Rhodopseudomonas palustris HaA2: one gene and its partner. The protein of the gene in region 2 interacts with the protein of the main gene of each other region in a pairwise test. Links are inferred from orthologs where the notes say so. Each region holds a gene or a part of one and is shown on either strand. Other genes may lie near its edges.

What was found. The genes of interacting proteins can lie anywhere in the genome.
Region 1: the proteins of RPB_RS12890 (region 2) and rlmB interact in binary tests that used the Escherichia coli proteins (3 or more experiments, as listed by UniProt). The link is inferred for Rhodopseudomonas palustris HaA2 from one-to-one orthologs.

What each region holds. Positions count from the first base shown.
Region 1 is NC_007778.1:2,491,607-2,499,362, forward strand. What follows is about bases 2,363-5,245. They hold rlmB (23S rRNA (guanosine(2251)-2'-O)-methyltransferase RlmB), read right to left. Parts: upstream 4,274-5,245; coding sequence 3,452-4,273; downstream 2,363-3,451. Other genes in these bases: RPB_RS11050 (hypothetical protein), read left to right, coding at 2,363-2,771; RPB_RS11055 (hypothetical protein), read left to right, coding at 2,841-3,386; RPB_RS11070 (TonB C-terminal domain-containing protein), read left to right, coding at 5,117-5,245. In the rest of the region: RPB_RS11030 (hypothetical protein), read left to right, coding at 1-315; RPB_RS11035 (outer membrane protein), read left to right, coding at 541-1,254; RPB_RS11040 (hypothetical protein), read left to right, coding at 1,629-1,742; RPB_RS25155 (hypothetical protein), read right to left, coding at 1,776-1,910; more of RPB_RS11050, read left to right, coding at 2,283-2,362; more of RPB_RS11070, read left to right, coding at 5,246-5,809; RPB_RS11075 (RNA polymerase sigma factor), read left to right, coding at 5,904-6,383; RPB_RS11080 (FecR family protein), read left to right, coding at 6,500-7,486; RPB_RS11085 (filamentous haemagglutinin family protein), read left to right, coding at 7,726-7,756. UniProt on the Escherichia coli protein: Specifically methylates the ribose of guanosine 2251 in 23S rRNA.
Region 2 is NC_007778.1:2,935,669-2,938,855, reverse strand. The notes cover bases 366-3,187. They hold RPB_RS12890 (bifunctional ADP-dependent NAD(P)H-hydrate dehydratase/NAD(P)H-hydrate epimerase), read right to left. Parts: upstream 2,616-3,187; coding sequence 1,116-2,615; downstream 366-1,115. Other genes in these bases: RPB_RS12885 (P-II family nitrogen regulator), read left to right, coding at 3,030-3,187; RPB_RS12895 (multicopper oxidase family protein), read left to right, coding at 366-898. Outside these bases: more of RPB_RS12895, read left to right, coding at 1-365. UniProt on the Escherichia coli protein: Bifunctional enzyme that catalyzes the epimerization of the S- and R-forms of NAD(P)HX and the dehydration of the S-form of NAD(P)HX at the expense of ADP, which is converted to AMP.

The sequences.
Region 1 (7,756 bases), 440 kb from region 2 along the record:
CCGGGCGACGGCGGCGCCGCGGTGCAGCCGTTTCCGGCGAATTATCGCAGCGAGATCCCGGCGTTTCTGCGCAGCTATCTGAACAACCCGGCGGGACTGCGCGACGCCGCGATGGCCGAGCCGGTGCAGCGCCCGCTCGGCGGGCAAGTGCGCTACGTGTCCTGTCTGCGCTTCACCCCGCCCGCCGCCAAGCCGCAGCAACTCGCGATCGTCCATGTCGACGGCCGGCTCGACCGCGTCGCCGCCAACCCCCAGGAGCTGTGCGCCGGCGTCGTCACCGCGCCGTTTCCGGAACTGGAAAAATTGTCGCGATAGACCCGACCAAATCGCAATCCGCCGCGACTAATCTGTCGACCGGCGCTTCTTACGCGCGAGTTCCCGAGCGCTATGTCGCCGTCACAGTCGCGCTCGATCCTCGCTGCGGCTTCGCCGCCGTGCAACCAAACTGGCGCCACGTTGTTTGATTAGATCGGACGAGACCGAACGCGGGACGATATCGAACGTGAGACGGGATCGAACGCGAGACGACGAGGGACGACGATGAAGAAGTTTCTGCTCAGCGCAGTCGCGCTCGGCGCGCTCGGCGCACCGGCTTTCGCCGCCGATCTCGGTCCGCGGCCGGCCTACACCAAGGCGCCGCCCGCCACTGCGCCGACGGTGGTCTACAACTGGACCGGCTTCTATATCGGCGGCAATGTTGGCGGCGCCTTCGCCGGCAGCAACAACCTCCAGAGCGATTCCGGCCGCTTCATGGGCGGCGTGCAGGGCGGCTTCGACTATCAGTTCGCGCCGAACTGGGTGGTCGGCCTCGAAGCGCAATACAGCTGGATGGCGTCGAACAACACCGGCGTGATCTTCCCGGCCGGCAGCACCGCGACCGAGAACACCCGCGGCCTCGGCTCGGTCACCGGCCGGATCGGCTACACTTGGGGCCCGGCGCTGCTGTACGCCAAGGGCGGCTACGCCTTCCGCGATTCCAGCCTCGGCGTCGCCACCGCCGGCGGCATCCCGGCGGCGTATTCGACGTCGGGCAGCCGCAATGACGGCTACACGGTCGGCGCCGGCCTCGAATACATGTTCGCACCGAGCTGGTCCGCCAAGGTCGAGTATCAATACTACAAGTTCGACAACACCGCCTTCACCAGCGGTCCGGCCGACATGGTCGGCACCACGTTCCGCAACGACGACCACACCGTCAAGGCCGGTATCAACTATCGGTTCGGCTGGGGCGGCCCCGCGGTCGCGAAGTACTAGGACACGAAGCGCTTTTCCGACCGAAATCCTAGGACGAAAGGCCGGCCACGCGCCGGCCTTTCGGCTGTCCGGGACAGCGCGGCGTTGGCGGGAATCGAAGGTTAACGAGTGTTAAATCCGGCGGAAAATATCGCTCGGGACTCCGCGGCCAGAATCGCCCGATGGTCCGGCCATGACGACGATCTCCAAAACCCGCATCGACGGGATGCCGATCGGCCTGACGCTGGCGCTGCTGCTGGCTTGCGCGGTCAACCTCGCCGTGCTGGCCCGCTGGCTCTGATGCCGGCCGGCCGTCGCGGCGTTTGACCGGCATCAAGGCCGGCCGGGGCGGGGCGTGCGGATATCGCCCGCATGCACCATAGAGGACGAGTCCCATGGCTCAGATCGATGTTCTGGTGATTGCCGCCGCCGCTTTATCGACGCTGGTGATCTGGCTCGGCGTGGTCGTGCAGGGCCGCATCGCCGCCGCGCTGGCGTCGCGGCGCTAGCGCTCGCCGCGGCGGTCGCGGCAGCCCGCAGCGTCAACCGAACAGCATCCAGGCCGCCACGCCGAGCAGCGGGATCACCGCGACGGCAATCATCAGCAGCGGCGCCGGCTCGTTGCCTTTGCGGCTCGGGTCGTCGAATTTGTCATTGCCCATGGCGCGACAAAGCATTGGCGGGCGATCCGTTCCTGGGCGTCAGCTGATCTGCAGCACGCCGCCGCGCAGCTTCGAATCCGCTGCAAAGTCCGGTCCCGGACTTGTCCCGATCGCCCCGCGCTGCTAGCTGTCTCGCGCCCCCGTGGCGACGCCGGCGTAGCACAGCGGTAGTGCAGCGGTTTTGTAAACCGAAGGTCGGGAGTTCGATCCTCTCCGCCGGCACCAGTCTCCTCGACATCGCGGCGCCGACCCAGCCGCCGTTAACGATTCGCTTGGCACGACAGCCGATGGAACTCGGATTCTGCGACGTGCGTTAGGCTTATCGGAAGTCCGCCACCGCGCCTTAACCCATCCGCCAGGCTTTTCGACTACCCTCGGGTCATGTCCATGAAACGCCCCACGCTGCGCGTTGCGCAGGCGATGCTGCTTCTGTCCCTGACCGCGGCGCCGGCGCTCGCCGACAGCGGCGGCTTCGCCATCGTCGTTCCGGGCCGCCCCGGCGTGCCGATCATCATCAACGGCCGCGACGTGTCCTATTCGGTGGTTGAAGGCGATTGGGGGCTGGAGCGCGGCGTGCACCGGCAGCCGACCTTCTACGGCAGCCGCCCGGTCCGCCTGCCCGAGGTCGGGCACTATTATCCCGGCTCGAACCGCTTGCCCGGCTATGGCCGGCTCGAGGTCGAGCCGCCGGCGAACCGGCCGCTGCCGAAGCCGGCCGAGAGTTTCCGTCAGTCCTGGGAAGTGGAATCGCGTCCGCCGCAGCCCGCCGCGGCGCCGCTGCCGATGGATCCGCCGCAGGTGATCATCGCGCCGCCGCTGGACGAACGCGGAGGACGGCCGCCCTACGAGCCGAATTTCCGCGGGCCGCGCGGCTAGATCGCGCGCTGCGGACTGCGTCATTTCAACGTGACCTAACCAAGAAAAGACACCCAACAGGAGAGACACATGCGTCAGATGATCTCGGGACTGGTGGCGGCGATGGCCGTCGTGACCGTCAGCGCCGCGCCGGCGCTGGCTTGTGGCGGCGGCCTGTACGCGGGCGCCTGCGCGCCCTGCGGCGCGGTCAGCAGCTGCGGCTCCGCGGCCTATGTCCCGTATGATTACGGCTATGGTTATGGCTACGGTTCCGCGGCGTTCGAAAGGCTGCCGGATCCGACGCGCTATTACTACGTCGATCAGGGCCCGACCTATTCCGGCCCGGGCAATTTCGCGCCGGCGCCGTATTACGACAACCGCGCCATCTCGGTGTGGCGGACCGGCACCGCCTACAATGGCGGCGTCTATGCGAACGCGATGACGCATCAATATGTTGGCGCGCCGGCGATGGGCCCGGTGGTCTACAGCTACGGCCGTCGCCACGTTCGGCATCATCACCGCTACGGCATGCAGCACGGCGCCTATCACCGCGGGCATTACGGCGTGCCGCGCCATGTTGCCCACGGACCGCGCGCGCATCATCGCCACCACGCGCCGCTGCGCCGCTATTACTGATCGCCGTCCAGGCGAGGGCAGGGCGCCCGTCCGCAGCGATGCGGGCGGGCGTCGACGCTTGCAGGCTACCGCATCAGCCCGAGCCGGCTGGCGCCGATATACAGCGCCAGCGCCGCGGCGTTGGAGACGTTGAGGCTCTTGATCGCGCCCGGCATGTCGAGCCGCGCCACGACGTTGCAGGTCTCGCGCGTGAGCTGCCGCAGGCCCTTGCCCTCGGCGCCGAGCACCAGCGCCAGCGGCTGCCGCAGCTCGACTGCGGCGAGGTCGGCGCTGCCTTCGCTGTCGAGCCCGACGGTGAGGTAGCCGCGGTCCTCGAGTTCGGTCAGCGCGCGGGCGAGGTTGGTGACCAGCACCAGCGGCACCAGCTCCAGCGCGCCCGAGGCGGATTTGGCGAGCACGCCGGTGGCCTCCGGGCTGTGCCGCGCGGTGGTGACGATCGCCTTGACGGCGAACGCCGCGGCCGAGCGCATGATCGCGCCGACATTGTGCGGATCGGTGATCTGGTCGAGCACCAGCACGATGCCGTCCTCGGGAAGGGTGTCGATCCGCGGCGACTCCAGCGGGTCGACTTCCGCCAGCATGCCCTGATGCACCGCGTCGGGCCCGAGCCGCTGGTCGATCTCGCCGGGACGCACGATGTCCGGTGTGATCCTGGTGTTGATGTTCTCGTCGGCGAGTTTGCGCGCCGCGTTCTCGGTCAGGAGCAGCTTGCGGATGCGGCGCGCGGGATTGGCCAGCGCGGCGGTGACGGTGTGCCAGCCATACAGGATCGCCGGCCCGTCGGGATCGCGCTCGCGCGCGCCATGGCGCCCGCCTGATCCCTGCGGTCGGCCACGGTCCCGGTCGTCGCGGCGCTGGAACCGCGGATTTCGCTCTTTCGGACTCATCGCGCGGTTGTCCCACGCGGCCGCGCCCATGGCAATTTGGTCATGCCGCCGATTGGCCCAAGAAATTGTCATGTGATTGGTTGACTTGAGGGGGGCGCATCGCCCATAACCGCGCCGCGTTGCAGGCCCGCCCGCGGGCTCGCTGCGGCTGTCCGGTTCCGGTTTTGCCTGCCAAAGGCGTTCGGCCGGCGGCACGGGCGGGGGAGTGTCCCGAGTGGCAAAGGGAGCTGACTGTAAATCAGCCGCCTTATGGCTTCGCAGGTTCGAGTCCTGCCTCCCCCACCATCCAACAAATAATTGAAAAGATTAACGAATAGACGCGCCGCACCGGTCGCCTGTGCAGGCCTTGATGGCTTGGCCGACGGCCGCCTCGAGATCGGCTGCCTGGGCCTCGAGATCGGCTTCAAACGGGACCTGGGGGCTATCGGTGGCTTTGGCGGCCTCGGTCGTCTCGGCGATCTCGGATTGACTGTGAATCAGTTCGCTCTCGTTTCGTCAACGGAGGATTGGAGAAGGACGACGGCTGGCCATTTGGGTTCCTCACGGAGAACCAGGCGGGGTCGAGGCAATGAGCCGGCGCTCCGCCGCGGCCGACGAGGAGCCTGGGGGCGACAGTGCTGTCCGACCGAAGGGCGCAGGGTGGCGGGGATGGAGGGCGCTTCAGTGTGACCTCCGGCCCCGCTTCGAGTAAAGCGGTCAGCGCATTGCGTCAGGAGGCACTTGGTTGGGCAACTCCTGCGGAGATGACATTCCAATGTAAAACGGCGTCGCTATGGTGGCCGTTCTCTCTTATGATTGCATCGCTCCAGCCTCAGAACATCCCGTGTCGCAGTGCCGAGTGTCGTGAGATTTCAGATCCTCGTGGTTCTCTGGGGCGCCATCGTGTTTGCTGCGCCGAGTGCCACAGCTGCAGATCCCCACGTCGAGTTCAATATTCCAGCGCAATCGCTCGATGGCGTGCTGGATGCGTTCGGCACCGCGACTGGCAGCATTGCCGTCTACAATGGCAATCTTACGATCGGACTTCGGTCTCAAGGCCTGAAGGGGCGTTTCACTCCTGCCGAAGCGCTCAAGCGCCTGCTGCTGCACACCGGCCTTATCGGCGAATACACGAATGACAATGCATTTGTGGTTCTGGCGGTGCCGAGCTCGGCTGCGTCACTAGCGACGGCCTCGGCAATCGCGCAGGCCGCATTGTCGCAGCAAAATGTCGACGAGCAACGCTATTCCGGCCTGTTGCAGGAGACGGTCGTAAGGGCACTCTGTCTGCGTCCCGAGACGCAGACCGGGGGCTATCGTGCGGTCATCAGCTTCTCGGTCGACGCGTCGGGCGAAGTCGTTCGTCCCAGATTGCTGAGTTCGACGGGCGATCAGCGGTTGGATGCTGCGATTCCCGAAACCCTCGGCGGCATCGTGGTCGGCCGGTTGCCTCCACCGCGGATGGCGCAACCGTTCACGATGATCGTCCTGCCGCAGACGACCTCGACGGCTGGCTTCTGTCCACCGAGGCTTGCGCGCGGATCGCGCGATGAGTAGAGCTCCGTGCAATTCGGATGGGACCGCGCATGGTCTCGGAGAGGCAGTTCCTGTCTTGCGTGAATCTTTCGGCCAACGGAGTCTGTTGACGGTCATGGTCGATCGCTACGGCGATCTGCGACGCCGTCTGACACGTCGATTGGGATCTGCCGACTGGGCCGACGATGCGTTGCAAGATACTTATGTGCGCCTGAACGGCAGCGAAGTCGTCGGCGAGGTGCGCAACCCCGTTGCATATTTGTTGCGCGCGGCCTTCAACAACGCGTTGAATCTGCGGCGGGCGGAAACCAGACGCCTGAGCGCCGATGAAGTCGACGCGTTGCTGCACATTGCCGACGACGCCCCCGACGTCTTGCGGATCATCGAGGGGCGCTCCGACATCGAGAGGCTGAAGCGGATCATGACGGAGTTGACGCCGCGCCAGCGGGAGATCCTGCTCGCAGCCCGCGTCGACGGCCTGTCGCGGCATGAGATCGCCGACCGGTTGGGGATCTCGGTGAGTCTGGTCGAGAAAGAACTGCGACGCGCTCAAGAATTTTGCATGTTACGCTTCCAGCAGAAAACGCCGCGGTAGCGAATTGTGATGAGAATATGCGGGAGCGGCCTACGAGACGTGTCTGCTACATGATTGCCGCATGTCGCGACGGCGGAGCGTCGCTTCGGCAGCGGGAAACGGATTTCCACTGATTCATGATCGACAACGACCAGCAAGACCGCGAACTGACGCCGATCGAGCGTGAGGCGCATGCGTGGGTCCGGCGGCTCACGTCGGGGCATGCGAGCGCCGCCGACGGCGCTGCGCTGCGTGAATGGTGCAGCCGAAACCCGGGCAACGCCGCGGCCTTCTCGGAGGCGAGCCAGTTCTGGACCGCGCTCGGTTCGGCGGGGCGGTCCTTGCGGGAGGATGCGGGAGCACAGAAGCGCGGTCCTGCGTCGCGGCGCCATGGCGTCGTCACGACGCGCCGGGCGGTCCTGGCCGGGGCGCTCGCAGCATCGGCAGCCGGGGTGATGATCGTCCGGCCGCCATTGGAACTGTGGCCCTCGCTGTCCGAGCTCCGGGCGGACTATCGCACGGGGCCCGGCGAACAGCGCCAAATCTCGCTTGCCGACGAAGTATCGGTGCAGATGGACAGCAAGACCAGCCTTGCCGTCGCGCCCGCTGGCGGCGCCGCCGGTGTCGAACTGATCGCTGGCCAGGCGTCGTTCAAGTTGCCGGAGCAAGGCGTAGCGCCGTTCAGAGTGATCGCAGGGCAAGGACGCAGCTCCGCGGTCAAGGCTCATTTTGACATCCGTCTGGCCGGAACGTCGGTCTGCGTGACCTGTCTGTCGCACCAGGTCGACATCGACTATCGCGGCCAGCGAGCGGTGCTGCAGGAGCGACAGCAGGTGTTCTATGGCGAACGCGGACTCGGCGCCGTGGCGACGATCGATCCGGCGGTCGTCTCGGCGTGGCAGACCGGCCTGCTCATCTTCAACATGACGCCGCTCCGTGAGGTGATCGACGAACTCAACCGATATCGGTCCGGACGCATCATCCTGCTGGCGTCCCGGATGGCGGGAAGTCCGGTCAAGGGCCGGTTCAGGATCGATCGTCCCGACGAGGCGCTGGCGCAGATCCAGCGTGCGTTTGACGTCGAGCGCCGCGATCTGCCGGGCGGCATTGTACTGCTGAGCTAGCCACCGGAGATCGCACGGCCTCACCGGCGCAGCGGCCGAGAAGTTGTGCGCATGCCGATGCGCTACAGGCTGACACGTAACCTTCACAAAAATCCTTTGAGGCTTGGTGCTGCGGCGCGTGTCAAAGACATGCGTGGGGTGATGAACGATCTCAGTCGTTCTGCCGCCGCGCGTGTTCGCGATCGAGAAAGTCGTCAATGTCCTTCAACCGCTCGTCCCGCCCGCGCCGTTCCCGTCAGATGTCGAAGCCTCGGCCGCTCGCCGTGCTGC
Region 2 (3,187 bases):
GCCGGCGCTGCCGCTGGTGGTGCAGGAGGCCACCCCGCCGCAGGTCGATGGCGACGAGGTCGTGCTGATCGAGGATGCGAGACTCGGCAGCGACGGCAAGCCGCTCGCGTCCGGACTCGACGCCGGCGATATGCCGTGGCTGTACACCGTCAACGGCCAGCCGACCGCGGACATCACGCTGCGCGCCAATGGCCGGTTCAGGCTCCGCTTCATCAACGCCTGCCAGCGCAATGTGATCGCACTGAGAATCGACGATCACGACGTGCGGGTGATCGCCCTCGACAGCCAGCCGGCCGAGCCCTTTTTGGCGCGCAACGGCACGCTGGTGCTGGCGCCCGGCACCCGCGTCGATGTGCTGCTCGATGCCACAAGGCCGCCGGGCGCGACGTCTGCGATCACGCTGCTCGACGGCGGCAAGCCGACGCCGATCGCACGACTCGTCACGTCGAGCGAGCCTCCGCTGCGGCCAGCACCGCTGCCACTGCCCGCGCCCCTGCCCGACAATGGTCTGCCGGCGCAGCTCCCGCTCAGCTCGGCGCTTCGCGTCGACCTGCCGCTCGGCGCGCTGACCTCGGCGCAGCTCGACTGGTTCGCGCCCGACACATTCGTTGCCGCCAAAGGCCCCGCCTTCCAGGCCAAGCGCGGCCGCACCGTCGTGCTGACCTTGAACAACCGCGCGACGATGCCGATGATCTTTCATCTGCACGGCCATCATTTCCGGCTGCTCGACCGGCTCGACGACGGCTGGAAGCCGTTCTGGCTGGATACGCTGGCGATCGACGCCGGCCAGACCCAGCGCATCGCCTTCGCCGCCGAATATCCGGGCCTGTGGCTGATCGAAGCGTTCGCCGCGAAATGGTCCGCGCCGCGGCTGCTGCGGAGCTACGCCGTCAGTTGAACGTTCGGTTCCAAGGATTGAACATTACAGCAATTTCTAGAGCATTCGCTCCACATCAAGGCGTCATCCTGAGGTGCGAGCGCAGCGAGCCTCGAAGGATGGCCCAACGGCACTGTCCGAGCTTGCCGCCCATCCTTCGAGGCCCGACGCGCCGCGCCAGGAGCGCGGCACGCCGAGCGCCTCAGGATGACGCTGAGGCGGGTTGAACCGCCCTCGATCAGTACTCGATGCCGAGTTCGTCATAGACCCGCCGGATCACCGCCGGCAGCGTCTCGGTCAGGTCCTCGGCGATCAGGCCGGGCCCAGCCTCGCAGGCCGCCTCACCGTGCATCCACACGCCGATGCAGGCCGCCTCGAACGCCGCCACCCGCTGTGCCAGCAATCCGGTGATGATGCCTGTCAGCACGTCTCCGGAGCCCGCCGTCGCCAGCCAGGGCGGCGCGTTGAAGGCGATCGCCGCGCGGCCGTCCGGTGAGGCGACCACCGTGTCCGGGCCCTTGAGCAACACCACGGCCCCCGAACGTTGCGCAGCTACGCGGACCCGTTCGAGTTTCGAGCGAAGTGGATTTTTGTTGCTCATATCACTGAACAAGCGAGGGAATTCGCCCTCGTGCGGGGTGAGGACAACCTGTGGATTGGCGCCGGATTTGATCGCCTCGAACAGCGTCTCGGGGGCACCTGCGAACACCGTCAGCGCGTCGGCATCGAGCACCGTGCCGGCGCCCGCCGCCAGCGCCGCCAGCACGTTGCCGCGGGTGCGGTCGTCGATGCCCGCGCCGGGCCCGACGCCGACGGCATTGAAACGGCGGTCGGCCAGCATTCCCGCCAATTGGTCCGGCGTATCGATCGCTCGGACCATCACGGCGGTCAGCGCCGTGGCATTCACCGCGAGCGCATCGCACGGTGACGCCAGCGTCACCAGCCCCGCACCGGCCCGCAACGCCCCGCGGGCCGCCAGCCGCGCCGCGCCGGTCTGCGACAGTTCGCCGGAGATCACCACGGCATGGCCGCGGCCGTATTTGTGGCCGTCGGCGCGCGGCACCGGGAAATGCGGCAGCCACAGATTCGGATCGTTCTCGAACGCCTGCGGCTTGATCTCGTCGAGCACCGCCGGATCGATGCCGATGTCGGCGACCTTCAGCTTGCCGCAATACAGCCGCCCCGGCACCAGCAGATGCCCGGGCTTGCGGCGGAAGAACGTCACCGTCTCACGTGCCCTGATCGCGGCGCCCATCACCGCGCCGGTGGCGCCGTTGATGCCGCTCGGCAGATCGACGGCCAGCACCGGCACGCCGGTGGCGTTGACCGCCTCGATCATCTCCAGCGCCTGATCCTTCACCGGCCGATTGAGGCCGGAGCCGAACAGCGCGTCGATGATCAGAGACGGCGTCCCGATCGACTGTGGCAGGAACGGCAGCAGCGGCCCCTTCCACTCCCGCGCCGCCAGCGCCGCATCGCCTTTCAGCGCGTCGCGCTCGCCGAGCAACATGACGTGCACGGTGCGGCCGAGCGCCACCAGCTCGGTGGCCGCGATCAAACCGTCGCCGCCATTGTTGCCGGGACCGGCGATCACCAGGATCGGTCCGGTTTCCGCCAGCTCGATCGCAGCCTGCGCGACATGCCGGCCGGCATGCAGCATCAAGGCGAAGCCGGACGATCCCCAGGCGATCGTGAGCAGGTCCGCGCGGTCCATTTCAGCGGGCGTCAGTAGCTCCATGCCCAATTCCCAGTACTCTCGCCTCACACTGAGGCAGCAGGCCCCAGAACGCGCCCACAACCGCCCCTCAGATTGCACATATAATAAGCCGACCGCCCTATCATTAGTCAGTCGCGATGCGGGCTGATCTCGAAAGTCTACGCGGACGCGGCCTTAATAATCTGATAACGCTCCACAATCAGCCATTCTGGCAATTTGGCATGGACCCTGCTTTTACGGAAGCCATGTTTCGATCCCCCGCGCTCGCCGATCTCGGCGGGGTCTGCGCGCGACCGTCTCCGGTTTTCAGGCATGTCCGGACCGCAGACGGAGCTGCTTACCCATTCGGCACGCGGTGTCATCGATCCACTGCGCAGCGCCGCGCAATCTGTCATACAATCGCCGAGTCACGTGGGAAGTCCGGGGAGAGTCTAAGTGAAGAAGATCGAAGCCATCATCAAGCCGTTCAAGCTCGACGAGGTCAAGGAAGCGCTTCAGGAAGTGGGATTGCAGGGCATCACCGTGACCGAGGCCAAGGGCTTCGGCCGGCAGAAGGGCCACGCGGAGCTGTATCGCGGCGCGGAATACATCGT